DNA from 3 places in the Streptomyces kordofanensis genome. Region 3 is predicted to be linked to each of the others. Evidence: riboswitches for the same ligand, from Rfam matches in the RefSeq annotation. Region 3 holds a riboswitch; each other region holds the start of a gene.
What was found. A riboswitch is a leader RNA that binds a small molecule or an ion and turns the genes downstream of it on or off. The one in region 3 is predicted to bind cyclic di-AMP.

Region 1 (9,378 bases), 2.4 Mb from region 3:
GCTCGCCCTCCAGCTCCAGCCGGTCGAACTTGGTGAGCCGCCGCAGCGGGGTGTCCAGGATGTACTGGGTCTGGACGTCGCTCAGCGAGAACCGCTCGATCAGCCGCTCCCTGGCCTGCGCGGAGTTCTCACTCGACCGGATCAGCCGGATCACCTCGTCGATGTCGACGAGGGCCACCAGCAGGCCCTCCACCAGGTGCAGCCGATCCCGCTTCCTGCCGCGCCGGAACTCGCTGCGCCGCCGGACCACCTCGAAGCGGTGGTCGAGGTAGACCTCCAGCAGCTCCTTCAGGCCCAGCGTGACCGGCTGGCCGTCGACCAGCGCCACGTTGTTGATGCCGAAGGACTCCTCCATCGGCGTCAGCCTGTACAGCTGCTCCAGCACCGCCTCGGGCACGAAGCCGTTCTTGACCTCGATGACCAGGCGCAGCCCGTGCTCCCGGTCCGTGAGGTCCTTGACGTCCGCGATGCCCTGGAGCTTCTTCGCGCCGACCAGGTCCTTGATCTTGGCGATGACCTTCTCGGGCCCGACCGCGAACGGCAGCTCCGTGACGACCAGGCCCTTGCGGCGCGCCGTCACGTTCTCCACCGTCGCCGTCGCACGGATTTTGAACGTGCCGCGGCCGGACTCGTAGGCGTCCCTGATCCCGGACAGTCCGACGATCCTGCCGCCGGTCGGCAGGTCCGGCCCGGGGACGAACCGCATGAGCGTCTCGAGGTCGGCGCCCGGGTGCCTGATCAGGTGCCGGGCGGCCGCGATCACCTCGCCCAGGTTGTGCGGGGGCATGTTGGTGGCCATGCCGACCGCGATGCCCGAGGCGCCGTTCACCAGCAGGTTCGGGAAGGCGGCGGGGAGGGCGGCGGGCTCGCGCTCCTGCCCGTCGTAGTTGGGCACGAAGTCGACGGTGTCCTCGTCGATCGACTCCGTCATCAGGGACGTCGCGTCGGCCATCCGGCACTCCGTGTACCGCATGGCGGCCGGCGGGTCGTCGTTGCCGAGCGAGCCGAAGTTGCCGTGGCCGTCGACCAGCGGAAGGCGCATCGAGAAGGGCTGCGCCATGCGCACCAGCGCGTCGTAGATCGAGGCGTCGCCGTGCGGGTGGAGCTTGCCCATCACCTCGCCGACGACGCGGGCGCACTTGACGAACCCGCGCTCGGGGCGCAGGCCCATCTCGTTCATCTGGTAGACGATCCGGCGGTGCACCGGTTTCAGGCCGTCCCGCGCGTCGGGCAGGGCGCGGGAGTAGATCACCGAGTACGCGTACTCGAGGAAGGAGCCCTGCATCTCGTCGACGACGTCGATGTCGAGGATCCGCTCCTCGAAGTCGTCGGGCGGCGCGGTCTTAGTGCTGCGGCGGGCCATCGCTGCTGCGGCTCCTTCACCAACAGGGTTGATCTGACGCCGACCATTGTGGACCGTCCCACTGACAGGACCGACCGCGACCCGGAAGAGGGACGCCGCAGGTTGTCGGGAACTTCGCAGGGCGCCGGTGCGCTTGCATACAGTGGCAACAGTTTTCACGAAGCGATCGAAGGGACGTACATGCCCATGGGTCACACGGCCACGGCCGAGGCCGGCTCCGGCGGCCTGACAGCGACCGAGCACCGGCTGGCCAACGGCCTGCGCGTGGTGCTCTCGGAGGACCACCTGGCCCCGGTCGCCGCGGTGTGCCTCTGGTACGACGTCGGCTCCCGCCACGAGGTCAAGGGCCGAACCGGCCTCGCCCACCTCTTCGAGCACCTGATGTTCCAGGGCTCCGCGCAGGTCGAGGGGAACGGCCACTTCGAGCTGGTGCAGGGCGCCGGCGGCTCCCTCAACGGCACCACGAGCTTCGAGCGCACCAACTACTTCGAGACCATGCCCGCCCACCAGCTGGAGCTCGCCCTCTGGCTGGAGGCCGACCGCATGGGGTCCCTGCTCACCGCCCTCGACGACGAGTCGATGGAGAACCAGCGGGACGTCGTCAAGAACGAGCGCCGCCAGCGCTACGACAACATGCCGTACGGCACGGCGTTCGAGAGGCTGACCGCCCTCGCCTTCCCGGACGGGCACCCCTACCACCACACGCCGATCGGCTCCATGGCGGACCTGGACGCGGCCACGCTGGAGGACGCCCGGGACTTCTTCCGCACGTACTACGCCCCGAACAACGCCGTCCTGTCCGTCGTCGGCGACATCGACCCCGAGCAGACGCTCGCCTGGGTCGAGAAGTACTTCGGCTCCATCCCGCCCCACGACGGCAAGCCCGCGCCGCGGGACGGGACGCTCCCGGACGTCATCGGCGAGCAGCTCCGCGAGGTCGTCGAGGAGGACGTCCCGGCCCGCGCGCTGATGGCCGCCTACCGCCTCCCGTCCGACGGCACGCGCGCGTGCGACGCCGCCGACGTCGCCCTGACCGTCCTCGGCGGCGGCGAGTCGTCCCGGCTGCACAACCGCCTGGTCCGGCGCGACCGCACCGCCGTCGCCGCCAGCCTCGGGCTGCTGCGGCTGGCCGGGGCGCCCTCGCTGGCCTGGCTGGACGTGAAGGCCTCCGCCGGCGTGGAGGTGCCCGACATCGAGGCCGCCGTCGACGAGGAGCTGGCCCGGTTCGCCGCCGAGGGCCCCACCGCCGAGGAGATGGAGCGCGCCCAGGCCCAGCTGGAGCGCGAGTGGCTGGACCGGCTGGGCACGGTCGCGGGCCGCGCCGACGAGCTGTGCCGCTTCGCCGTCCTCTTCGGCGACCCGCAGCTCGCCCTCACCGCCGTCCAGCGGATCCTGGACGTCACCGCCGACGAGGTGCGCGAGGTCGCCGCCCGGCGGCTGCGCCCGGACAACCGCGCCGTCCTCGTCTACGAACCCACCAAGGCCGACGACGGCGACCGGACCGACAGCGACGAGGAAGAGGGGGCGGACCAGTGAGCGACGCTGCCGTGTCTCTGACCACCATGGAGTTCCACCCGCGGCCGGAGCCGGGCACGCCGCGCGTGTGGGCCTTCCCGGCACCCGAGCGCGGCCGGCTCGGCAACGGCCTCACGGTGCTGCGCTGCCACCGTCCCGGTCAGCGGGTCGTCGCCGTCGAGATCGTCCTCGAAGCCCCGCTGGAGGCCGAGCCCGAGGGCCTCGACGGCGTCGCCACCATCATGGCGCGCGCCCTGTCCGAGGGCACCGACAAGCACACCGCCGAGGAGTTCGCCGCCGAGCTGGAGCGGTGCGGCGCCACCCTGAACGCGCACGCGGACCACCCCGCCGTGCGGGTCTCCCTGGAAGTGCCCGCGTCCCGGCTGCACAAGGCCCTCGGCCTGCTCTCCGACGCGCTGCGGGCACCGGCCTTCTCCGACGACGAGGTCGGCCGCCTCGTCCGCAACCGGCTCGACGAGATCCCGCACGAGACGGCCAACCCGGGCCGCCGCGCGGCCAAGCAGCTCTCCGCCGAGCTGTTCCCGGCCTCCTCGCGCGTGTCCCGGCCCCGTCAGGGCACGGAGGAGACCGTCGCCCGGATCGACGCCGCGGCCGTACGGGCCTTCTACGAGGCCCACGTCCGTCCCGCGTCGGCCACCGCGGTCGTGGTCGGCGACCTGACCGGCGTCGACCTCGACGCGCTCCTCCGCGACACGCTCGGCGAGTGGACCGGCGACGCGCCCCGCCCGCGCGCCGCGTCCCCCGTCACGGCCGACGACACCGGACGCGTCGTCATCGTGGACCGGCCGGGCGCCGTGCAGACGCAGCTGCTCATCGGCCGCGTCGGGCCCGACCGGCACGACAGCGTGTGGCCCGCGCAGGTCGTCGGCACGTACTGCCTGGGCGGCACGCTCACCTCCCGTCTCGACCGCGTCCTGCGCGAGGAGAAGGGCTACACGTACGGCGTGCGGGCCTTCGGGCAGGTCCTGCGGTCCCTGCCCGACGGCACGGGCGCGGCGATGCTCGCCATCAGCGGCTCCGTCGACACGCCCAACACCGGTCCCGCGCTGGACGACCTGTGGAAGGTGCTGCGCACCCTCGCGGCGGAAGGGCTCACCGACGCCGAACGCGACGCCGCCGTGCACAACCTGGTCGGCGTGGCCCCGCTCAGGTACGAGACCGCGGCGTCCGTCGCCGACACCCTCGCCGAGCAGGTCGAGCAGCACCTGCCGGACGACTTCCAGGCACGGCTGTACCGGCGCCTGGACTCCACGGGCACGGTGGAGGCGACGGCGGCCGTCGTCAACGCCTTCCCGCCGGACCGCCTGGTCACCGTCCTCGTGGGGGACGCGGCCCGGATCAAGGCGCCGGTGGAGGCGCTGGGCGTCGGCGAAGTGACCGTGGTCGCCGGCTGACTGACGGAGCGGAACCCCGGCCTCTCGGAGGCCGGGGTTCCGCTCTCGCGCGGTTATGCCCGTTTTATTGGAGAGGCTGGGTTTCTGCTCTGTGGCGTGCGCTACAAAAAGCCGCATTCGTTTGGTGATCGAAAGATCAGCCGCTTAGCGTCTTAGCCGCTGTCCGCCCGTGTACCCGCCGCACCCGCGGCACCGGGCAGCGATCGCCGAATCCCCGTCAGGCGCGAGCCCGGGGAGCCGGGGACCCACGTCCCCTGGGGTGAATCGGGCGCCTTCGCCACCGTGCGGAGGGGTCCGTAGGAGACCTTCCTGCTCCGAACCCGTCAGCTAACCCGGTAGGCGAGAGGGAAGGAAAGGACACGTCCACTCCATGGCGTTCACCCGTTCCACCGGGAAGCACCGTGCCCCGAGCCGCATGAGCCGCAGGAGTGCCCAGGCCGCGGGCGCCGCCGCCCTCGCCACCTCCGGCGTCATCGGCACCCTGGCCTCCCCGGCGTTCGCCGCCGACGCGGAGCACGCCTCCCTGGAGGACACCGGCCTCAACCAGGCCATCACCGGTTACGAGCTGGCCGACGAGGTCGAGGACCAGGCCGCCGCGCAGGAGCTGGCCGCCGAGGCGGCCGAGCGCCAGGCGGAGGCCGAGGCGGCCGCCGAGCGCCAGGCCGAGGTCCGCTTCCGGGCCGCCCGCGATGCCCAGGAGCGCGCCGACCGCGAGGCCGAGCGTAAGCGCCTCGACTCCTTCCAGCTCCCGGTGGCCGGCTCGTACGTCTCCACCGCCTACCGGGTGGGCGGCTCGCTGTGGTCCTCCGGCAGCCACTCGGGCGTCGACTTCCACGCCCCGTACGGCTCCACCGTCGTCTCCGTGGGCCTGGGCACGGTCGTCGAGGCCGGCTGGGGCGGCGCCTACGGCAACAACGTGGTGATCCGCATGCAGGACGGCACCTACACGCAGTACGCCCACCTCGCCTCGGTCGGTGTCTCCGTCGGCCAGACGGTCATGCCGGGCCAGCAGATCGGCGTCTCCGGCTCGACCGGCAACTCCACGGGCCCCCACCTGCACTTCGAGGCCCGCACTTCCAGCGAGTACGGCTCCGACATCGACCCGGTCTCCTACCTCCGGGCGCGCGGCGTCAGCGTCTGACCCGCACCGCTCCACCGAGGCCCCGCCCGGCCGGCCGCCGGAGCGGGGCCTCCCGCGCCACCGGGCCGGAGCCTCCCGCGCCGCCCGCCGCCCGCCGGCCCCGGAACCCCGGGGCGCCCCGGGAGCGGTGCCTCGCGCGGGCGCGGCGGAGCGGCGCCCCCGATCCGCGAGGCGCCGCTCCGCCGGGCCGGGGGAGCGGAGCCGCGGTCAGACGGTCTCGGGGAGCTCCTCGAGACCCTCGGCGACCAGCTTCGCCAGGCGGTCCAGCACCGCGTCCGCGTCCTCGGCCTCGGAGGCGAGGACGATCTCCTCGCCGCCCCGCGCGCCCAGGCCGAGCACGGCGAGCACCGACGCGGCGTTGACCGGGGCGCCGCCGGCCCTGGCGATCGTCACGGGGACGCCGGAGGCCGTGGCGGCGCGGACGAAGATGGAGGCGGGGCGGGCGTGCAGACCCTCGGCCCAACCGACGTTGACGCGGCGCTCAGCCATGGTGTTGCCCTTCACGTGCTAGTAGTTGTCTAGACCAGACTCTCACGCCCGGCGGAGTACCGGGACGGCGCCGTACCCTGGGCCCATGCCGAACCCGTCCGACCAGTCGGCGCACCCGTACCCCGACCACTGGGAGGCCGACGTGGTGCTGCGCGACGGCGGCACCGCGCGGATCAGGCCGATCACCGCGGACGACGCCGAGCGCCTGGTCAGCTTTTACGGGCAGGTCTCAGACGAGTCGAAGTACTACCGGTTCTTCGCACCTTATCCTCGGCTCTCCGCCAGGGACGTGCACCATTTCACCCACCACGACCACGTGGACCGGGTGGGTCTGGCCGCGACGGTCGGCGGTGAGTTCATCGCGACCGTCCGCTACGACCGGATCGACGCCGCGGGCCGCCCCGCCGGCGCCCCCGCCGACGAGGCCGAGGTGGCCTTCCTCGTCCAGGACGCCCACCAGGGCCGCGGCGTCGCCTCCGTCCTGCTGGAGCACATCGCCGCCGTCGCCCGCGAGCGCGGCATCCGGCGGTTCGCCGCGGAGGTGCTGCCCGCCAACACCAGGATGATCAAGGTCTTCACGGACGCCGGGTACACCCAGAGGCGCAGCTTCGGGGACGGTGCCGTCCGCCTCCACCTCGACCTGGAGCCCACCGACCGATCCCTCGCCGTCCAGCGCGCCCGCGAGCAGCGCGCCGAGGCCCGGTCCGTGCAGCGGCTCCTCACCCCCGGCTCCGTCGCCGTCGTCGGCGCGGGCCGCGCCCCCGGCGGCGTCGGCCGCACCGTCCTGCGCGGTCTCGTCGACGCCGGGTTCACGGGCCGCGCGTACGCCGTGAACCACGCCCTGCCCGAGGGGCGGACCGCCTTGGACGGCGTCCCCGCGTACCGCTCCGTCGGCGAGATCGGCGAGCCCGTCGACCTGGCCGTCGTCGCCGTGCCCGCCGAGCGCGTCCCGGAAGCCGTCGCGGACTGCGGCGAGCACGGTGTGCGCGGGCTCGTCGTCCTGTCCGCAGGCTACGCCGAGAGCGGCCCAGCCGGCCGGGAGCGCCAGCGGGAACTGGTGCGGCAGGCCCGTTCCCACGGGATGCGCGTCATCGGCCCCGGCGCCTTCGGCGTGATCAACACCGCGGACGGCGTACGGCTCAACGCCTCTCCCGCCCCGCGGCTGCCCACCGCCGGGCGCATCGGGCTGTTCACCCAGTCGGGCGCGATCGGCATCGCCCTCCTGTCCGGACTCCACCGGCGCGGCGCCGGCGTGTCGTCCTTCGTCTCGGCCGGCAACCGGGCCGACGTCTCCGGCAACGACATCCTCCAGTACTGGTACGAGGACCCCGGCACCGACGTGGCCCTGCTCTACCTGGAGTCGATCGGCAACCCCCGCAAGTTCACCCGGCTCGCCCGCCGCACCGCCGCCGTCAAACCGGTCGTCGTCGTCAAGGGCGCCCGGCACAGCGGCAGCGCGCCCCCCGGCCACGCGGTGCCCACCACCCGCATCCCGCACACGACGGTGTCCGCGCTGCTCCGCCAGGCCGGGGTCATCCGCGTCGACACGGTCACCGAGCTCGTCGACGCGGGCCTGCTGCTCGCCGGGCAGCCCCTGCCCCGCGGGCCGCGCGTCGCGATCCTCGGCAACTCCGAGTCGCTGGGCCTCCTCGCGTACGACGCCTGCCTCACCGAGGGCCTGCGGCCGCTGCCGCCCCGCGACCTGACGACCGCCGCCACGCCCGACGACTTCCGGGCCGCGCTCGCCGGAGCCCTGCGCGACGACGCGTGCGACGCGGTGGTCGTCACCGCGATCCCGTGGGTCGGCCCGCAGGGGACGGTGGAACCGGCCGGTGAGGGCGAGGCGCTGGCGGACGCCCTGCGCACGGCCGGCGCCTGCGCCCCGGCGAAGCCGGTCGTGGTCGTCCACGTCGAGCTGGGCGCCCTGGCGGCCGCGACCGGCACGGCCCCCGCCCCGGAGCCCCCGGCCGGTCCCGCCGGCACCGCGCGGGCGCCGGGCACGGCGGACCGGCCGCCGTGCGGGCGGGCCGCGGCCGCCGCCCCGCCGTCCGGTGCGCCGCCCGCTCCGCCGCCGGGGGGCTGGCCCGGTCCCCGAGGCGTCCGCCGACGGTCCCCCCGGCGCCGCCGGCGGGAGCATCCCCGCCTACCCCGCCGCCGAGCGGGCCGTGCGGGCGCTGGCCGAGGCCGTCAGGTACGCCGAGTGGCGCCGCGAGGCCGCCGACCCGGGCCGGGTGCCCGAGTACGAGGACATCGACGAGAGCGGGGCCGCCGCCCTCATCCGGCGGCTCCTCGACGCGGACGGCGCGCGGGAGCACGCCCCCACCCCCGCCCCGGACGGCACGCGGGAGCACGCCGTCGCCCTCGCCCCGGACGCCGCCCGCGACCTGCTCGCCCGCTACGGCGTCCCCGTACGGCCCACCCTGCCCGCGCCCGATCCCGACACCGCCGTGCGCGCCGCCGCCCGCCTCGGCTACCCGGTCGCCCTCAAGACCACCGCGCCCCACCTGCGCCACCGTCCCGACCTCGGCGCCGTACGGCTCGACCTGGCCACCGAGGAGCAGCTGCGCACCGCCTACGCCGAGCTGGCCGAGGCGCTCGGCGGGCCGGCCGAACTCGGGCCGGTCGTCCAGACCATGGCGCCGCGCGGCGTCGACACCGTCGTCCGCGCCGCGATCGACCCGGCGGTCGGCGCCGTCCTCTCCTTCGGCCTCGCCGGAGCCCCGTCCGAGCTGCTCGGCGACACGGCGCACCGCCTCGTCCCGGCCACCGACCGCGACGTCGCCGGGCAGATCCGCTCCCTCCGCAGCGCCCCGCTGCTGTTCGGCTGGCGGGGCTCCGCGCCCGTCGACACGGCCGCCCTGGAGGAGCTGCTGCTACGCGTGTCGCGCCTGGTCGACGACCATCCGGAGGTCGTCTCCGTCACGCTGGAACCGGTCGTCGTCGCCCCCCGGGGCCTCACCGTCCTGGGCGCGTCCGTGCGGCTGGCCCCGCCTCCCGCCCGCACCGACCTCGGCCCCCGCCGCCTGCCCGGCTACTGAGCGGGGCGCCCTCCACAGCCGTCATCGGCGCCCCGGGGGCACCGTAGGATGGAGTCCATGGCGAAGACCGGTACGACGACCCAGGAGCTGCGCGCGGCGATCGAGCGCAGCGGCTACTACCCGGCCCTCGTGGCCGAGGCGGTGGAGGCCGCCGTCGGCGGGGAGCCGATCGCGTCGTACCTCGTCCACCAGGAGACCACCTTCGACGCCAACGAGGTCCGGCGCCACGTCACGGTCCTCGTGCTCACGGCGACGCGCTTCATCGTCAGCCACACCGACGAGCAGAGCGCCGACACGACCTCCCCGACGCCGTACGCGACCACGTCCACCGAGTCCGTGAAGCTCGGCCGGATCTCGTCGGTCGTCGTCAGCCGCGTCGTCGCGAACCCGGAGTCGTACCGGCCCGGCACGCTCCCC
Region 2 (9,378 bases), 1.7 Mb from region 3:
ACCCCCTCCAGGCCGCCGAACCCCTCTCCCCGGAGCGTTTCACCCGCGCCACCGCGGCGTGGATCGAGGGAGCCACCGAGGAGACCGCCAAGTGGGACGTCGGCGCCGTGCTGAGCGTCGTCGCCGACGCGGCGGGCGAGGACCTCACGCGCCGCGTCCTGCTGCAGCTCCCTCCGGGGTACGACCTTCTCTTCGGCCGCCCGCGGGCGGCCTGACCACCACCGACGACACGCGGTCGCCCGCGGGCGCGACCGGGGAGGAAAGGCTTTCCAGCATGACGTGGCAGGAACTCGTGGACCGCATCCGCACCGCCGGCCGCTACGACTCCGACGCGGAGGCGGAACGCGTCCTGCGAGCCGTGCTGACCGTACTGGGCGGCCACGTCGTCGGCGACGAACGCTGCGAACTGGTACGGGTCCTGCCCGCCGAGGCCGGCGCCCTGCTCGCCGCCCAGGTCCCGGTCACGGAGCCCGTCACCGCGCCCGGGTTCGTCGACCGCGTCGCCCGCGCCCTCGCGCCGTTCACCCCCGCCGAGGCCCGCTGGGCCACCTCCACGGTCCTGACCGTCGTCGCCGACGAGGCGGGCGACGCCCTCACCCGGCGGATCCTCGCCGGCCTGCCCCGCGGCTACGCGCTCCTGTTCGGTCTGGCCGAACTGGCCCCCGCCGCCTGACGGTCCGTCACCGCCCGTCTCCCGCGCGGGACGTCCGGTGGGAGGCGAAGGAGGTGCTGGGGGCGCCGTGCGTACGCGGGACCGCCACCGCGGGCGCACGGCGCGGGGCGGCGGGCGGGAGAAGCGGGAGCGGGAAGGCGGGGCCGGGCGCGGACCCGGCGCCGTGTGACCACCCACCGGGTCCGCCCCACCGGATCCATCCCACCGGACTCCAGGGCCTCGCCGCCCGACCCGCCCCCGGGCCGCGCCGACCGGCGCCGCCGCCCCGGCGGGCCCGCCGGTGAGCCCGGACGCCCGGCGTGCGCCGCGTCGGCGCGGGAGCGCCGTCCGGGCCGTTTTCTGTCGGGACTCGCGGGACCCCTGGGGCCGCCGGGGCCGCCGGGGCGCGTTCGGCGGCGTGCTCCGGGGCCTCGCCGGGCGGGACGTCCCGCCCGGCGGTCAGTCGTCCAGCGGGCGGAAGTTGCGGGCGAGCGCCCAAGCGGCCACCCGCTCGCCCGTGCGGGTGCCGACCGTGTTCGCCGTGCGGGTGTGGATGCCCGCCCAGGTGCGGGCGCCCACGCAGTCGCGGTTGTAGGCGCGGGCGGAGTCGTAGTACCGGGTCTTCCCGGCGAGGACCGAGGTGATGCGCAGGTCGAGGTGGGAGTCGCCGGACAACAGCGTCAGCGTCCGGGTCAGGGCGCCGGCGGTGGTGGTGTGGCCGCTGAGGTAGTCGGGGTGCGCGGGGGTCTGGAGGAACGGCTCCCACCCGGGATCGGCCTCGGTGAGCGGGTTGCCGTCGTGGTCGGCCTCGCGGATGGCGGTGACGGGCCGCCAGGTGCCGTAGTGCAGCTTGGCGTCCCAGGCGGCGATCACGGCGTCGGCCTGGACGGTGTTCACGGCGGCGAACAGCCGGGCCGTGTCGACCAGGTCGAGGCCGTCCCGGGCGGCGCGGTCGGCGAGGGCGCCCTGCAGGTCGAGTTTGGTGAAGAACTGCGCCGTGTCGGTCTGCGAAGGGCTCCGCACCGGGCTGTCCTTCGCGCCGTACGCCTTCACCTCGTTCAGGTCGGCGGCGTACCGGGCGGATGTCAGCGCGGGCGGCGGGCCGGGGCGGAACCGGTCGGGGCGGTCGACGAGCAGCGGACGCAGCCGCGCCAGCCACGCGGCGGTGAAGGGGTGGTGCCCGGGGGGCGTGGGGCGCCACACCCCGGGGGCGGGGAGGCGCCGGGAAGGCGACCGGGGCGCCGCGGCCGTCGTCCTTCCGCAGTGCGATGACGCGTTCGGCCGCGCGACGGCCGAACGCCACGCCGGCCCTCTCCGCCGGCCCGTCGGGGACCGCGGCGAGCGAGTCGGCGTAGGCGGCCCTCAACCGGTCCTCCGTCTCCGGGAAGTAGTGCAGCAGCACGCCGTGGGCGGCGGCGGCCGCCGCCGCCGTGGACGACGCGGCGCGGGGGCCCCGCGCGTTCCAGCGGTACGGCTCGTACCGGCCCTCGATCCCGACCACCGCGTTGTACATGCCCGCCGAGACGAAGGCGTGCCAGACCGCCTCCTCCGGCGGGGTCAGGCGGCCCCCGGGGTCGATGATGTCCGCCGTCAGCCGCGCCCAGTCGGCGATGACGGAGCCGGAGGCGGCGGCAGGGGAGGAGCGCGGCGCCCGCACCGTCGGCGCGGGGACCGCCGCGACCGCCGTCAGTCCCAGCAACGCGGCCGCGGCCGCGAGGGTCCGGCGTGGTGACGGTCTCGTCTGTGTCTTTTGCATGTTTCTCCCCTGTTTAGATGGTTTTTCCCTACTTTCGACGTCCCGGCGGGCGGCGCAAGCGCCCTCGCCGCCCCGGCCGCCCCGGCCACCCGAACGGATCCGGCCGAAGGGCCGGTGCCCGTTTAGTGCGAATAAAGGCAATTGCTGAAATATTACTCATTTGCGGCGTTCGGGAAGGCGGTGCGGAGTCCGCGGGAGGGGCGCGGCCCGTGACGTCGGTCACGGCGACGGGAGGCGGAATTCCCCGTACTTCGCACCGTCAAGCGGAATTCACCGTCCCACGGGTCCGCAATGGATCACCGAAGAGAATTCCGGGTCTTGTTCCACCCGGCGGGTTTCGTTTACGGTCACCGTCATTCCGGAGGGAACGCCGAATCCTGCCGCCTTCCGGACCCCGGAACTCACATATCCGCGTCCGGCAGGAGCGGGGGAACCAGGTAAGCCGCCGATCCGGCGTCCGGAACGGCTAGGGGTGAAGTCGCGGGCGACCGCGGCCGGGCATCTCCCGCCCGAACCCGACAGCTCACCTCGCAGGCGCCGGAGAGGAACGCCCCATGCCCCCTCAGGGTAAGCACCGCCGTCCCAGGAGCAGTCGACTCAGCCGCGGACTCGCCGTCGCGGGTACCGGCGGGGCGGCCCTCGCCCTGCCCCTGACCGGCACCGTCACCGCCTCCGCCGCGCCCGGCGCGGCGCCCGCCGCGGTCGTCGCGGCGAAGCCCGCCGCCGCTTCGGCAGCCGCCGCCGAGGCCGCCAAGCCCGTGACGCACACGGTGGCCGCGGGCGACACCCTCTCCGGCGTCGCCCGCGAACACTCCGTGAGGGGCGGCTGGAAGAAGCTGTACCGGGACAACAGGAAGGTCGTCGGTGACGACCCGTCACTCATCCGGCCGGGTCTGAGGCTCACCGTCGGAGCCGAGGCGCCGGCCGCGGGGAAGACCGCCGCGAAGCGCTCCGCGCCGGCCCGCGCCGACCGCTCCGCGGCCCGTGCCGCCGTCGCCCCCCGCCGCGGCGAAGTCGTACACCGACGACCTCGACGGCTGGATCAGGGAATCGCTCGACGTCATGGCCCGGCACGGAATTCCGGGGACGTACGAGGGAATTCACCGCAACATCATGCGCGAGTCCTCCGGAAATCCCCTCGCGATCAACGGCTGGGATTCGAACGCCGCCGCCGGGACGCCCTCGAAGGGCCTCCTCCAGGTCATCGACCCCACGTTCCGCGCCTACCACGTGCCGGGTACCTCCTCGGACCCGTTCGACCCGGTCGCCAACATCACCGCCGCGTGCAACTACGCCGCCGACCGGTACGGCTCCATCGACAACGTCAACGGCCCGTACTGACCGCTCCTTCCGGGCACCGTCCGCCGGTGCCCGGAAGGAGCGCGGCCCGTCCGCCCCGGCCGGGAGGCCGGGTGGGGAGAGGGGCGCGGCACCTCCGCGGGGGAACGGCGGCCCGTCACCGGGGCGTCACCACTCCGGGTCGTCGAAGAGCGGCGGCACCTCCGGAGCCGCCGCCCCGCCCGTCGGCGGCTGCTCCGTCCACATCACCTTGCCGCCCGGCGTGTACCGGGTGCCCCACCGGCCCGCCAGCTGCGACACGAGGAACAGGCCGCGGCCGCCCTCGTCCGTGGTGGCCGCCCGCCGCAGGTGCGGGGAGGTGCTGCTGGCGTCCGAGACCTCGCAGATCAGGTTCCGGTCGCGCAGCATCCGCACGTGGATCGGTGCGGAGCCGTACCGGATCGCGTTGGTGATCAGTTCGCTGAGCACCAGCTCGGTGGTGAACCCGATCTCCCCGAGCCCCCACCGCTCCAGCTGCCGCCCGCACGCCGCCCGCACCGGCGCCACCGCCGACGGGTCGGGCGGCACGTCCCACTCGGCCACGCGGTCCCGCGGCAGCAGCCGGGTGCGGGCCACCAGCAGGGCGATGTCGTCGCGGCGGTGCGGCGGCAGCATCGCGTCGAACACCGCGCGGCAGATCTCCTCCGGTGTCCGCCCCGGCGCTCCGGTGAGCGCCTCGCGCAGCATCCGCAGCCCCGCGTCGAGGTCCCGCTCCCGGTGCTCGATCAACCCGTCCGTGTACAGCACCAGACGGCTGTCCTCGGGGAGGAACACCTCGCACGTCTCGAACGGGCCGCCCCCCAGGCCCAGCGGGGGGAACACGGGCAGGTCGGGGAAGCCCACCGACCCGTCGGGGCGTACCACGGCCGGTGCGAAGTGGCCCGCCGACGCCATGCAGCAGCCGCCCGTCACCGGGTCGTAGATGGCGTACAGGCAGGTCGCCCCGGTGATTCCGGAACCGGCGTCCTCCGCCTCCTCCTCGTCGATCCGGGACACCAGCTCGTCGAGGTGGCCCAGCAGCTCGTCCGGCGGCAGGTCGAGCGCGGAGAAGTTGTGCACCGCCGTGCGCAGCCGGCCCATCGTCGCCGCCGCGTGCAGGCCGTGCCCCACCACGTCCCCGACGACGAGCGCGACCCGCGCGCCGGACAGCGGGATCACGTCGAACCAGTCGCCGCCCACCCCGGCCTGCGCCGGGAGGTAGCGGTGCGCCGTCTCCAGCGCGTCCTGCTCGGGCAGCACCCGGGGCAGCAGGCTCCGCTGGAGCGTCACCGCCATGGCGTGCTCCCGCGTGTACCGGCGCGCGTTGTCGACGGCGACCGCCGCCCGCGCCGCCAGCTCCTCCGCGAAGGCCAGGTCCTCCTCGTCGAACCGCCCGGAGGGCGCCGAGCGCCAGAAGTTGGCCATCCCCAGGACGACCCCGCGCGCCTGGAGCGGCACGGTCACCAGCGAGCGGATGCCGTACGCGAGGGCCACGTCGGCGCCCGCCGGGTCCTGCTCCCGCCAGCCGTGCGCCACGGTCAGGTCCGCCTCCAGCACCGCCTTCCCGCGTGCCAGCGCCGCGGCCATCGGCGTCGTCGGCACGTCGAACCGGATCAGGTCGCCGACCGGCTGGAGCGGGTGGTCGTCCCGCACGCCGCTGACGGCGGCGCGGCGCATCACGGTGCGGGCCTCCGTGGGCTCCTCCCCCCGCAGCACCGGGTCCGGCAGCTCGACCGTCACGAAGTCCGCGAACCGGGGGACCGCGACCTCCGACAGCTCCTGCGCCGTCCGTGCGACGTCCAGCGTCGTCCCGATCCGCACGCCGGCCTCGTACAGCAGCGTCAACCGCTCCCGCGCCACCGCGGCCACGCCCGTCACGGCCCGCAACTCGGTGGTGTCGCGGAGCGTGGCGACGGTGCCGGACGGACCGCCGTACGGGTCGGTCGGCCGGGTGTTGACCGCGAGCAGGCGGTCGCCCGCGAGGTGCACCTCGTCGGTGACCGGACGGCCCGACGCGAGCAGCTCGGAGGTGTCGCCGGCCAGGCCCAGGTCGGTGACGTGGCGGCCCTCGGCGTCGGCGGGCAGGTCGAGCAGGCGGCGGGCCTCGTCGTTGGCGAGGGTGAGCCGGCCGTCGCCTCCGACGATCAGCACCCCCTCCCGCACCGCGTGCAGCACCGCGTCGTGGTGTTCGTACATCCGGGTCATCTCGGCCGGGCCGAGGCCGCGTGTCTGGCGGCGCAGCCGCCTGCTCACCAGGGCCGCGCTGGCCGTCGCCAGGACCAGCGCGCCGGCGCCCGTGCCGAGGATCAGCGGCAGCTGCCGGGCGGCGGCCTCGCCGACGTGATCGACCGACACCCCGGCGCTCACCAGGCCCACGACCGCGCCCCGGTCGTCCGTCACGGGGACGACGGTCCGCGCGGCGTCGTGCGGGCCGCCCTCGAAGAGCTCCGTGACCGCCCGGCCCCGGGCCGCCTGCCCCGTGTCCTCGGCGCGGGTGCCGACCAGGCCCGGGTCGCTGTCCGCGATCCGGACGCCCTCCGGGGTCAGGACCGCGACGAAGTCCACGCCCGCGCCGCGCCGGGCGTCCACCGTGTGCCGCTGGAGGGCCTTCGCCGGATCGGCCGACCGGAGCGCGGCGAGGGTGCCGGGGGCGTCCGCGAAGGACTCGGCCGCCGCGCGCGACCGGTTCCGCGCGTCGCGTTCGCTGTCGTACCGGGCCTGGTACGACAGGGCCGTCACCGCGGCGACGATCAGAGCCAGGGCCATCACGACCTGGAGGAGGAGCACCTGTCCTGCGGCGCTGCGCGCGCCTGGGAGCCGCCTCCAGCGCCCGGACCGTCCGAGACGGCCGCTCTTGCCCCTCATGCACCATTTCTAACACCGGCCGTGTTCTCCCGGCGACCGCGCGCACACCGCCGCCCCGCCCGGGGCGGCGGGTCCGGCGAGGGGGCCGGGGCGCCGTCCGGGGGCGGACCCCCTTCCGGGCGCGGGGGCCGGGCGGGACGCCGCCCCGCGCCCGGAAGGGGGCCGCCGCCGGGGCCGGAACGCACGGACCGGTGGCCCGCACGAGGCGGACCACCGGTCTGGGTGGAGACGGGATCAGATGATGCTCAGGCCGTACGCGCTCAGCGCCTCGGTGACGGGCTGGAAGAACGTGACGCCACCCGAGCGGCAGTCGCCGCTGCCGCCGGAGGTGAGGCCGAGGGCGGTGGAGCCGGCGAACATCGCGCCGCCGCTGTCGCCGGGCTCGGCGCAGACGGTGGTCTGGATGAGGCCGTAGACGACGTCGCCGTTGCCGTAGTTGGCCGTGGCGTTGAGGCCGGTGACGCGGCCGCTGTGCAGACCCGTGGTGGAGCCGCTGCGCTGGACGGTCTGGCCGACGTAGGCGTTGGCGGCGCCGGTGATGTCACGGTACGTGCCGTTGTACAGGTAGACCCGGCCGTCCGCCGCCGACGGGTTGGCGTGGGTGATCACGCCGTAGTCGTTGTTCGGGAAGCTGGAGGCGGCCGTGCGGCCGAGCGCGGCGGTCTTCGACGAGTTGGTGTACCAGGTGCTGGTGCCCTCGGTGCAGTGGCCCGCCGTCAGGACGTAGGGGGTGCCGCCGCTGGTGCGGACGTTGAAGCCGAGGGAGCAGCGGCCGCCGTTGTTGCCGTAGATGGCCTGGCCGCCCGCGATGAGCTTGTTGAGCTTGCCCGGGGCGCGCTTGACCTCCACGGCGCCGGCCTTGTCGCCCGCCGCCTTCTTCAGCTTGGCGATCTCGGCGGCCGAGACGGTGGAGTCGGCGGTGATGACCAGCTTGCCGGACTTGGCGTCGGTGTACCAGGCGGTGCCCGCCACGTCGGCGTCGAGCACGGCCTTGCTGACCTGGGCCAGCTCGGCGACGCTCGCGCGGGTGACGTCGGGGGCCTGCGCCCCGGCGCTCGGAGCGGCAAGCGCGGTGGCGGTGACCAGAGCGGCGGCGACGGCGGTCAGGCGCGCGCCTCTCGCGAGGCCGTTGCGGGGAGTGAAGCGCTTGAAGTTCACTGCGTCCTCCGGTGGGGGATTCACGAGCCCGTTGGGTGGGCGGGCCCGGCAGGCCGCGCCGACGGACCGGCGATCTCCGGTCGTCGACATGTGCCTGACAAGTTGTGGTGCCGGGAATACTTGCGTCCGGTTCACCTCCCCCGCAAGGCCGTCTTTCGGCCACTCTGCAAGACCCCCGGAAAACCCGCCGGACGGCCGGTTCCGCGAGGGTGCGCCGACGGGGTCCGGTGCTGCCGCACGACCGGGGGGCCGTCCGCCGCCCGAGGGGCGGCGCCCTCGCCCGCGAGGGCCGCGCGGGGCGTGCGGACGGCGGGCGGGTTGGTCGTTCATGCTGCTCAGCACCGGACGGGCGGCCCGTCACCGCATGTTCCGCCGGGGTACTCCCGGCGGGCACGGCCGTCCCGCCGGTTCCCCGCCGGTGGGACGGGGAAGCCTGCGGTCCGGAGCGGCGGACCCCTCGGGGCGGCCGGTCGGACGCCGACCCCTTATGCGGAGGTCGCTCTCGTTCGTCCCGTACGCCAGGTGTCTTGATATCGCCTCTGGACGTCCGGTGTGCGGAACCGGGCAACCGGATAGACCGTCACCAGGCGATGGGCAGCGCCTCCGGGCCGCGGATGAGCGCGCTGCGCCGCCACGGGACCTCCTCGGCGGGCACCGCGAGCCGCACCTCGGGCAGCCGGTCCAGGAACATCTCCACGAGCAGCTCGATCTCCATCCGGGCGAGCAGCGCCCCCGTGCAGAAGTGCGGTCCGTGCCCGAACGACACGTGCGGGTTGGGGGAGCGGTCGAAGTCGATCCGCTCCGGGTCGGGGAACACCTCCGGGTCGCGGTTGGCCGCCAGGTACGACACGTACACCGCGTCGCCCGCCGCGATCCGCACGCCCCGCAGCTCCACGTCCTCCAGCGCGATCCGGGCCAGCCCCACCGACGAGCGGTGCGGGATGTACCGCAGCAGCTCGTCCAGGGCGCGCGGCCGCACCTCCGGCTCCTCCCGCAGCCGCTCCCGCAGCCGGTCCCGGGTCAGCAGCAGGTACAGCATGTTGCCGCAGTTGTTGGTGACCGCCTCCCCGCCGATCTGCACCGGCCCCACCAGCCCGACCGCCTCCTCGGCGCTGATGTCGCCCGCCGCGACGGCCGCGCCCAGCAGGGACAGGATGTCCTCCCCGTCGCCGGGGTCCGCCGTGCGCGCGGCGATCTCCCGGGCGAACCACGCGTACATCTCGTCCTTGGCGCGGCCGGTCGCCGCCGCGCCGTTCGCCGGGAAGAGGATCTCCTCCACCCAGCCGCTCATCCGCTCCCGGTCGGCTTCCGGAACACCCATCAGCTCGCAGATCACCGTGGTGGGGAACGGTCCCAGCACACGTGCGATCAGGTCCGCCGGCGGCCCGTCCCGCAGCATCCCCTCCATCAGCGCGTCGAGCATCTCCCGCGCCCGCCCGCGCAGCCGCTCCACGCCGCGCGCGGAGAACGCGGGCGCGACGGCGCGGCGCAGCCGGTTGTGGTCCGGCGGTTCGGCGAACGCCAGGGAGCCGGCCTTCGGCTTGAAGTGCGGGGCGAGCCGGGTGACGGCCAGGCCCGGGACGGGGGCGCGGCTGAAGCGCGGGTCGTTCGTGACCGCCTTCACGTCCTC
Region 3 (9,378 bases):
GGGCATGTGCCGCCCGCTTCCCCGATCGGCGCAACATGCGTGTGGAATGTGACCGTCTGACCACTCCCTGTGGACAAGGTGCGGGTTCGGGGAAGCCCGGCGGTACTGTCCCTGGCGTGGCAACTACCGCACTGTTCGGTACCGACGACCTTCCCCTCCCCGTGTCCCTGCAGGAGGCCGTGGAGCACGGTGAGGTGTTCACGCGCGCCTGGGTAGTCGAGTTCATCCTGGACCTTCTCGGCTACACGGTGGAGAAGGACCTCTGTGACCTGAGGCTCGTGGAGCCGGCCTGCGGCGGCGGCGCTTTCCTCACCGTGATCGCTTCCCGGGTCAGTGCGTCCTGCCGGGCGCACCAGCGGCCCATCGCGGACGCGGTCGACGCCGTTCGCGCCTTCGACCTGCTGGGCCGCAACGTGGAGCAGAGCCGGACGCTGGTCACGCGAACACTGCGAGAGGCGGGCTGGGACCCGAGTGACGCGAGGAGGGTCGCCGTGGCGTGGGTGAGGCGGGGCGACTACCTCCTGCAGTCGGATGCCGAGCATCGCGCCGACTACGTCGTGGGCAATCCCCCCGTACATCCGGCTCGAAGACGTCCCCGACGACCGGCTGGCCGCTTACCGCCGGGCCTGCCCCACCATGAGCGGCCGGGCCGACATCTACATCGGCTTCTACGAGGTGGCGTTGCGGAGCCTCAACCAAGGAGGCCGACTGGGGTTCGTCTGCGCCGACCGCTGGATGCGGAACCAGTACGGCCGACGGCTGAGGGAGTTGGTGGCCAAGCGCTTCAGCATGGACCTCGCCCTCGTGATGCACGATGTCGACGCCTTCGACGATCATGTTTCGGCCTACCCCGCGATCACCCTCATCTCGAACAGACCTCAGGGGCCAGCGGTCGCCGCGGACACGAACCGTACCTTCGGAGCGGAACAGGCGCGGGACTTCGCCGACTGGTACCTCGCGGGCGGATCCTCGACGGTCACCGCGACTTCCCACCAGGCCGCCCGCATGCCCCACTGGTTCCCGGGGGAGGACTCGTGGCCGGCCGCGTCGCCGGCCAGGCTCGCGGTCTTGGAGGACCTCACCGAGCGGTACCGGCCCCTGGAGGACGCCGGCACCGGAACGAGGATCGGTATCGGCATCGCCACAGGCGCGGACAGAATTTTTCTTACCAGGGACAAAGGCCTGGTCGAGGCGGACCGCCTGCTCCCCATGGCCATGGTCCGCGACACCACCAGCGGCACGATCGACTGGGGCGGCACGTACCTGGTCAATCCCTGGACGGCCACCGGTGACCTGGTCGACCTCGGCGCGTACCCGCGTCTCGCCGCCTACTTCGAGAAGCACGGCGAGACCCTGCGCAAGCGCTACGTCGCGATCAGACAGCCCCAGCGCTGGTACAAGACGATCGACAAAGTCGACCACCACCTCACCCGCCGCCGGAAGCTGCTGTTTCCGGACATGAAGCTGAAGATCCATCCGGTCCTCGACGAAGGTGGCTTGTATCCTCACCACAACCTGTACTTCATCGTCTCGGACGTCTGGGACATGCGCGTACTCGGTGGCCTTCTGCTGTCCAAGGTCGCGGAGGCATTCGTGGAGGCGTACGCGGTCAAGATGCGCGGGGGCACCCTCCGCTTCCAGGCCCAGTACCTCCGGAAGATCCGCGTCCCCGACCCGGGGACGATCGGCGAGGACGACCGGGCCGCTCTCGCCGAAGCCTTCGACAAGCGGGATGTCGAGGCCGCCACCGAGGCCGCTCTGCGCGTGTACGGACTTATCGAGCTGCCTGACCAGGAGAACGGACCTTGACGGTCACCCGGCAGGACTTCGAGGCAGCCATCGCGGCGTACTGGGGTGCCAAGGAACTCCAAAGGGAGCAATCGGCGATCAAGAACGCGGTGGGGGCGGGCACGGCGGGTTCCGTACGAGGCGGCAAGCACTTCGACGCCATTGCGACACTCCTGGCGAAGTTCTTCCTGGACACCGGCTACCCATCTGCGGGCATTCGCGTCACCAAGTCCCAGGGTCTCGAACTGCCCGGCTACTACCGGCCGCAGAAGCAGTGGGATCTCGTGGTGGTTCACGAGGACGTCCTCGTGGCGGCGTTCGAACTGAAGGCGCTGGGCGGGCCGTCGTACGGCAACAACTACAACAACCGGGTCGAGGAGGCACTGGGCAGTGCCGTGGACTTGCGCCGAGCGGCCCTTGCCGAGCTGTACCCGAAGGAGAAGCCCTGGCTGGGCTACTTCTTCGTCATGCAGGACGGTGAGGAATCCCGGAGGCCGGTCAAGACGACCAGGGGAGCCCTCCCTGTGGACGGAATCTGGCATGGGACGTCGTATCAGGACGGGTTCGGGATCTTCTGCGAGAGGCTCATGGCCGAGCGGCTCCACGACGCCGTGTGCTACGTCACGTCCTCGGCCGAGGACCCGAAGCCGACCGAACCGGTCGAGAGCCTCGACTGGCGCCACTTCTCCGCGGCGATAAACGCTCGCCTCACGTACTTGAAGGACCTCGGGATTCCCGGATGAACGCGACGCCGGGAGGCGTCGGAGGCGCGCGGCTGTCAGGCACGGGTGTGAACGGTCGTCATCCTGCCCAGTCTGGTGCGAATGCTTTCGTGGGTGGGGCGTGCGGGCTCGGTAATTTCGGAAAGGCAACGGCTTCTCGGCTCTGCCCGTCCGGACGCGCGAAGCCGCCGGCACCGGCGGTCCGGGCACGCGGCGGTCCGGGCTCCCGCGGGGCCACGCGCCGCGCCGGGCGGATACCGTCGGGGGGTGAACGCCGCCGACGGTCCCGCCGCGCCCCCCGAGCTCTTCACCTGGGAGTTCGCCACCGATCCGTACCCGGCGTACGCCTGGCTGCGGGAGCACGCGCCCGTGCACCGGACCCGGCTGCCCAGCGGCGTCGAGGCGTGGCTGGTCACCCGGTACGCCGACGCCCGGCAGGCCCTCGCCGACCAGCGGCTCAGCAAGAACCCCGCGCACCACGACGAGCCCGCCCACGCCCGGGGCCGGACGGGCATCCCGGGGGAGCGCGAGGCCGAGCTGATGACGCACCTGCTCAACATCGACCCGCCGGACCACACGCGGCTGCGGCGGCTGGTGTCGAAGGCGTTCACCCCGCGCCGGGTCGCGGAGTTCGCCCCGCGCGTGCAGGAACTGACGGACCGCCTGGTCGACGGTTTCGCGGCGAGGGGGGAGGCCGACCTCATCCACGAGTTCGCCTTCCCCCTCCCCATCTACGCCATCTGCGACATGCTCGGGGTGCCCGCCGAGGACCAGGACGACTTCCGGGACTGGGCCGGGCAGATGATCCGGCACGGCGGCGGGCCGCGCGGAGGCGTGGCGCGGGCGGTGAAGCGGATGCGGGCGTACCTCGTCGACCTGATCCACCGGAAGCGGGAGGACCCCGGGGACGACCTGATCTCCGGCCTCATCCGCGCCTCCGACCACGGCGAGCACCTCACCGGGAACGAGGCCGCGGCGATGGCGTTCATCCTGCTGTTCGCGGGCTTCGAGACGACCGTGAACCTCATCGGCAACGGCACGTACGCGCTGCTGCGCAACCCCGGCGAACGCGCCCGGCTCCAGGCGTCCCTGGCCGCCGGCGAGACGGACCTGCTGGCCACGGGGGTCGAGGAGCTGCTGCGGTACGACGGGCCGGTGGAGCTGGCGACCTGGCGCTTCGCGACGGAGCCGCTCACCGTCGGCGGGCGGCGGATCGAGCCGGGCGACCCCGTCCTCGTCGTGCTGGCGGCGGCCGACCGGGACCCGGAGCGGTTCGACGACCCGGACGCCCTGGACCTGGGGCGGTCGGACAACCAGCACCTCGGGTACGGGCACGGCATCCACTACTGCCTGGGCGCGCCGCTCGCCCGGCTGGAGGGACGGACCGCGCTGGCCACCCTCCTGAGGCGGCTTCCCGACCTGCGCCTCGCCGTGGATCCGGACGAACTGCGGTGGCGCGGCGGGCTCATCATGCGCGGGCTGCGCACCCTCCCGGTGGAGTTCACCCCGGAGCCTCCTGACGCCCCGTCACCTCTGTGATCTTCGCGTGATATCGCGTGCACCGGCTTGTGACAGGCGTTCGACTGCCGCTACGTTCACCGTCACCTCAGCAGTCGCGCGAAAGGTCCCACGCATGCGCTCCGGTAACGGACGACACCGTCGACCCCGTCAGGCCCCCGCCCTCGTCGTCGCCGCGGGGGTGACCGGATCGGCGATCGCCCTGCCGCTGCTCGGCGCGGGCACCGCGTCCGCCGCCGACGCCGCCACCTGGGACCGGGTCGCCGAGTGCGAGACCGGCGGCATGTGGAGCGCCGACCTCGGCAACGGCTACTACGGCGGCCTCCAGCTCTCGCAGGAGGCCTGGCAGGCGTACGGCGGCACGGCGTACGCGCCGCGCGCCGACCTCGCCACCCGCGCCCAGCAGATCGCCGTCGCGGAGAAGGTCTTCGCCGCGCGGGGGCTCCGCCGCGTGGGAGACGTGCGCGCCCATCGCGGGCCTGGCCGACGGCGGCGAGTCCGCCCCGGTCGACTCCGCCCCGGCCGGGGCCGGTCCGACCGGGTCCGCCCCGGACACCGCGCCGGACCCGGCCGCGAGCACCGGGGCGGACGCCGGGGCGCCGCGGGAGCCCGCCGGGCGCACGGGCACCGCCACCGGCGCCGGGGGCTCCCCGGCCCCGGCTCCCGGTGCGACGCAGGGGGAGGCGCGGACCGCCCCGGAGGCGTCGGCCCCGCCGGCCGCGCCGCCCGCCGGCGACGCGTCCGCGCCCGCCGGCGACGCGCCCGCGGCCCGCGACGGCGCGGACGGCCCCGCGGCCGGCACGGGCAGGCACCGCGGCGAGCCGGCCGAGGAGGGGGCCGCGACCGTCCCGGACGCCGCCGCAGGACCCGCGGGGCCCGGCGACCCGGTCGGCGGGCGCGGGGGCGACGGGCACGCCTCGCGGGGCGACGGGGCGGCGCGCACGGCGGACGGCCTCGCCGCGGACGGCACGTACACCGTCCGGCCCGGCGACAGCCTGTCGGCCATCGCGGACACCCACGAGGTGCCCGGCGGCTGGCCGGCGCTCTACGGTGCGAACCGCGAGGTCGTGGGCGCCGACCCCGACCTCATCCTCCCCGGCCAGAGCCTCGATCTGGGCGCGGACGAGGGGTAGTTACCGGCTGAATGTCCGTTTCCTGAAAATGAGACAAGAGTCTCTTCGCCCCAACTCGCGCTCCCTCGCCGTCCGGTCCGTCCGTTTCCGCCCCTACCTGCGCAAACGCCCCTGAGGGGTGGGTATGTAGGGATGGATTGACCTGGATGTCCCTTTTTGATCTCGGGGTGGGTCTGTGCGTACCGTCGTTGTCGCTCGCCACCGCGGGCCCCGTCCGACCGGTAACGCCGAATCCTGCCGCCGGACGACGGGAACAGTCGACGCTTCCAGCGCCGCAGGCAGGAGCGGGGGAACCAAGGTAGGCGCCGGACCCGGCCGTCGGAAGACGACCGGAACCGGCTCGGGGTGAAGCCGCGCCCAGTGCGCGGCCGGGCACTCACCAGGCCCGAACCCGACAGCTCACCTCGCAGGCGTCGGTGAGGAGATCCGCCATGCTCAATTCCGGCAAGGGCAAGCACCGCCGTCCCTCCAAGGCCGTCCGTCTCGCCGCGTTCGCCGGCATCACCGGTGTCGCCGTCGCCGCCCCGCTGGTGGTCGCCGCGCCCGCCGGCGCCGCGACCGCCGCCGAGTGGGACCGCGTCGCGCAGTGCGAGTCCGGCGGCGACTGGTCCATCAACACCGGCAACGGCTACTACGGCGGCCTGCAGTTCTCGGCCTCCACGTGGGCCGCGTACGGCGGCACGCAGTACGCCCCCACCGCCGACCGGGCCGGCAAGGCCCAGCAGATCGAGATCGCCGAGAAGGTCCTCGCGGGCCAGGGCAAGGGCGCCTGGCCGGTCTGCGGCGTCGGCCTGTCCGGCACGCCGTACGGCGGCGGCGCCGAGCGCACCGCCGAGCAGCCCGCCACGCGCGGCGAGCAGCGCACCGCACCCCGGGCGGCCCCCGAGGCCGCGCCCAAGGCCGAGTCCGGGACCGTCACCACCCCGGCCGGCGAGAAGGTCGAGAAGGGCGACGGCGAGTACGAGGTCGAGACCGGCGACACGCTCAGCTCCATCGCCGCGGCCGAGGACGTCAAGGGCGGCTGGAAGAAGCTGTTCGACCTGAACGACGACATCGTCGACGACGCCGACCTCATCCACCCGGGCCAGCGGCTCCACCTGAGCTGACCCGTACGGCGGGGGCCGGCCGGGGGACCACCCGGCCGGGCCCTCCGCGAGCCGGCCCCGGTCCGCCGCGCGTCCCCCGTGCGCGGCGGGCCGGGGCCTTCCCCTGCGCGGACGTCCCGGCGGGCGGCGGGAACGGGGCCGTCCTCCGTACGGGCGGCCCGTCCCCGGACGGGCGCCCCCTCGGGGGTGGGAGGAGCGGGGCGCGCGGGGCGGCCGTCGCTCCGGCGGGGCGGTGGCCGCCCCGCGTCGGCAAGCGCGGGCTTTCCTCCCGTAAAAGACCACTTCGACCACTTTGCCGCCCCGGCGGGCGGCCGGTCGCGGGCGCCGGCCCCCGGGGCGGCTAGGCTCTTGCCGCAAGGCGAAAGAGCCCGCACTCCACGCGTCACATCCCAGAAGGAGATGCTCGTGCCGTCCATCGACGTCGTCGTAGCCCGGGAAATCCTCGACTCCCGAGGCAACCCCACGGTCGAGGTCGAGGTCGGCCTCGACGACGGCAGCACCGGCCGTGCTGCCGTCCCGTCCGGTGCCTCCACCGGTGCGTTCGAGGCCCTCGAGCTCCGCGACGGCGACAAGGACCGCTACCTCGGCAAGGGTGTCGAGAAGGCCGTCCTCGCCGTCATCGAGCAGATCGGCCCGGAGCTCGTCGGCTACGACGCCACCGAGCAGCGGCTGATCGACCAGGCGATGTTCGACCTGGACGCCACCCCGGACAAGTCCTCCCTCGGCGCCAACGCCATCCTCGGCGTCTCCCTCGCCGTGGCGCACGCCGCCTCCGAGGCGTCCGACCTGCCGCTCTTCCGCTACCTGGGCGGCCCGAACGCGCACCTGCTCCCGGTGCCGATGATGAACATCCTGAACGGCGGCTCGCACGCCGACTCCAACGTGGACATCCAGGAGTTCATGATCGCGCCCGTGGGCGCGGAGTCCTTCTCCGAGGCCCTGCGCTGGGGCACCGAGGTCTACCACACCCTGAAGAAGGTCCTGAAGGACAAGGGCCTGTCCACCGGCCTCGGCGACGAGGGCGGCTTCGCACCGGACCTGGACTCCAACCGCGCCGCCCTCGACCTCATCATGGAGGCGATCAGGCAGGCCGGCTACACCCCGGGCCGGGACGTCGCGCTCGCCCTGGACGTCGCCGCGTCCGAGTTCCACAAGGACGGCGCGTACCAGTTCGAGGGCAGGTCCCGCACGGCCGCCGAGATGACCTCGTACTACGAGGAGCTCGTCGCCTCGTACCCGCTGGTCTCCATCGAGGACCCGCTGTTCGAGGACGACTGGGACGGCTGGAAGGCCATCACCGAGCGGCTCGGCTCGAAGGTCCAGCTCGTCGGCGACGACCTGTTCGTCACCAACCCCGAGCGCCTCGCCCGCGGCATCGAGGAGGGCGCCGCCAACGCCCTGCTGGTCAAGGTGAACCAGATCGGCTCCCTCACGGAGACCCTGGACGCCGTCGAGCTGGCCCAGCGCAACGGCTTCAAGTGCATGATGTCCCACCGCTCCGGCGAGACCGAGGACGTCACCATCGCCGACCTGGCCGTCGCCACCAACTGCGGCCAGATCAAGACCGGCGCCCCGGCCCGCTCCGAGCGCGTCGCCAAGTACAACCAGCTGCTGCGCATCGAGGAGATCCTCGACGACGCCGCGGTGTACGCCGGCCGCAGCGCGTTCCCGCGGTTCCGCCCCGCGAACGGCTGAGCGCGCGGGGCTGCGCCCCGTCGCCCCCGGTTGCGTACGTCCCCGGTCGCGGTCCCGTACCGTGTCCGGGGACGTCGTACGTGAGGAGGGGCGAGCCGATGGGCCAGGACCGGGACCGGTTCTCGACCGCGACGAGGCTGCGGCTGCTCGGCGAGCAGACCGCCGCCCGCGTCTACCGCTCCCAGAGCCGCCGCCAGGCGCGCCGCTCCCGGCTCACCGGGCGGGCCGCCTTCCTCGCCCTCGTCGTCTGCACCATGGTCGTCGTCCTCGCCTACCCGATGCGCCAGTACGTGTCGCAGCGCGGCGAGATCGCCGAGCAGGAGCGACTGGCCGAGGAGGCCGCCGCCCGCGTCGAGCGGCTGCGCGACGAGAAGGCCCGCCTCCAGGACGACGCGTACGTCAAGCGGCTCGCGCGCCGGCACCTCCACTACGTGATGCCCGGCGAGACCGCCTTCGTCATGAACGACCCCGAGGCGGAGCGGCGGCACCGCGCCGACCAGGGCGGCAACGGCCGGCCCTGGTACTCCAACGTCTGGGACGGCGTGGACCGCGCCGACCAGCAGTACCGGTAGTCACAGCAGTACCGGGACAACCACCAGCAGGACCGACAGCCGCCGGCGGCCGCCGAAGGCCCCGGGCCCCACCAGTACCGAGCAGGATCAAGGCAGGCATGGAAACGCCCCCTCCGCAGACCGACCGCACCGAGCCGACCGAGGCCGACGTCGCGGCCTTCAGGCAGCAGCTCGGCCGCCCGCCGCGCGGCCTGCGGGCCATCGCGCACCGCTGCCCGTGCGGCGAGCCCGACGTCGTCGAGACCGCCCCCCGGCTCCCCGACGGGACGCCGTTCCCGACGACGTACTACCTCACCTGCCCCCGCGCGAACTCCGCGATCGGCACGCTGGAGGCGAACGGCGTCATGAGGGAGATGACCGAGCGCCTCGCCGCCGACCCCGAGCTGGCCGCCGCCTACCGGGCCGCGCACGAGGACTACGTCGCGCGCCGCGACGCCATCGAGGTCCTGGTCGGGTTCCCCAGCGCCGGCGGCATGCCGGACCGCGTGAAGTGCCTGCACGTCCTGGTCGCCCACTCCCTGGTCGCCGGGCCGGGCGTGAACCCGCTGGGCGACGAGGCGCTGGCGATGCTCCCCGAGTGGTGGGCGAAGGGGCCCTGCGTGAGCACCGGGTGCGGCGGCGGGGCCGGGGACGGGGGCGCACGGTGACCCGGGTGGCGGCCGTCGACTGCGGCACGAACTCCATCCGCCTCCTCGTGGCGGACGTCGACCCCGACACGGGTACCCTCGTCGACCTGGACCGGCGGATGACCGTCGTCCGCCTCGGCCAGGGCGTGGACCGCACGGGCCGGCTGGCCCCGGAGGCGCTGGAGCGGACGTTCGCGGCGTGCCGCGAGTACGCGGCC

Region 1: another riboswitch for cyclic di-AMP. It lies ahead of LUW75_RS04170 (M23 family metallopeptidase); the one in region 3 lies ahead of LUW75_RS15240 (LysM peptidoglycan-binding domain-containing protein).
Region 2: another riboswitch for cyclic di-AMP. It lies ahead of LUW75_RS22980 (transglycosylase SLT domain-containing protein); the one in region 3 lies ahead of LUW75_RS15240 (LysM peptidoglycan-binding domain-containing protein).

Annotation. Positions count from the first base shown of each region.
Region 1 covers NZ_CP094264.1:934,129-943,506, reverse strand. Annotated here, with positions in the region: gene LUW75_RS04185 (DNA gyrase/topoisomerase IV subunit A) at 1-1,363, opposite strand, end outside; gene LUW75_RS04180 (M16 family metallopeptidase) at 1,550-2,899, shown strand; gene LUW75_RS04175 (M16 family metallopeptidase) at 2,926-4,293, shown strand; cyclic di-AMP (ydaO/yuaA leader) riboswitch at 4,488-4,650, shown strand; gene LUW75_RS04170 (M23 family metallopeptidase) at 4,664-5,434, shown strand; gene LUW75_RS04165 (HPr family phosphocarrier protein) at 5,642-5,923, opposite strand; partial or broken gene LUW75_RS04160 (bifunctional acetate--CoA ligase family protein/GNAT family N-acetyltransferase) at 6,009-8,961, shown strand; partial or broken gene LUW75_RS04155 (DUF5998 family protein) at 9,019-9,378, shown strand, end outside.
Region 2 covers NZ_CP094264.1:5,051,376-5,060,753, forward strand. Annotated here, with positions in the region: gene LUW75_RS22965 (DUF2267 domain-containing protein) at 1-215, shown strand, start outside; gene LUW75_RS22970 (DUF2267 domain-containing protein) at 275-673, shown strand; gene LUW75_RS22975 (vanadium-dependent haloperoxidase) at 1,112-1,855, opposite strand; cyclic di-AMP (ydaO/yuaA leader) riboswitch at 2,808-2,958, shown strand; partial or broken gene LUW75_RS22980 (transglycosylase SLT domain-containing protein) at 2,963-3,749, shown strand; gene LUW75_RS22985 (SpoIIE family protein phosphatase) at 3,876-6,590, opposite strand; gene LUW75_RS22990 (S1 family peptidase) at 6,825-7,748, opposite strand; gene LUW75_RS22995 (cytochrome P450) at 8,329-9,378, opposite strand, start outside.
Region 3 covers NZ_CP094264.1:3,312,839-3,322,216, forward strand. Annotated here, with positions in the region: gene LUW75_RS15215 (Eco57I restriction-modification methylase domain-containing protein) at 532-1,809, shown strand; gene LUW75_RS15220 (PaeR7I family type II restriction endonuclease) at 1,806-2,531, shown strand; gene LUW75_RS15225 (cytochrome P450 family protein) at 2,778-4,049, shown strand; partial or broken gene LUW75_RS24340 (transglycosylase family protein) at 4,144-5,161, shown strand; cyclic di-AMP (ydaO/yuaA leader) riboswitch at 5,422-5,589, shown strand; gene LUW75_RS15240 (LysM peptidoglycan-binding domain-containing protein) at 5,593-6,267, shown strand; gene eno (phosphopyruvate hydratase) at 6,667-7,962, shown strand; gene LUW75_RS15250 (FtsB family cell division protein) at 8,061-8,534, shown strand; gene LUW75_RS15255 (DUF501 domain-containing protein) at 8,633-9,181, shown strand; gene LUW75_RS15260 (Ppx/GppA phosphatase family protein) at 9,178-9,378, shown strand, end outside.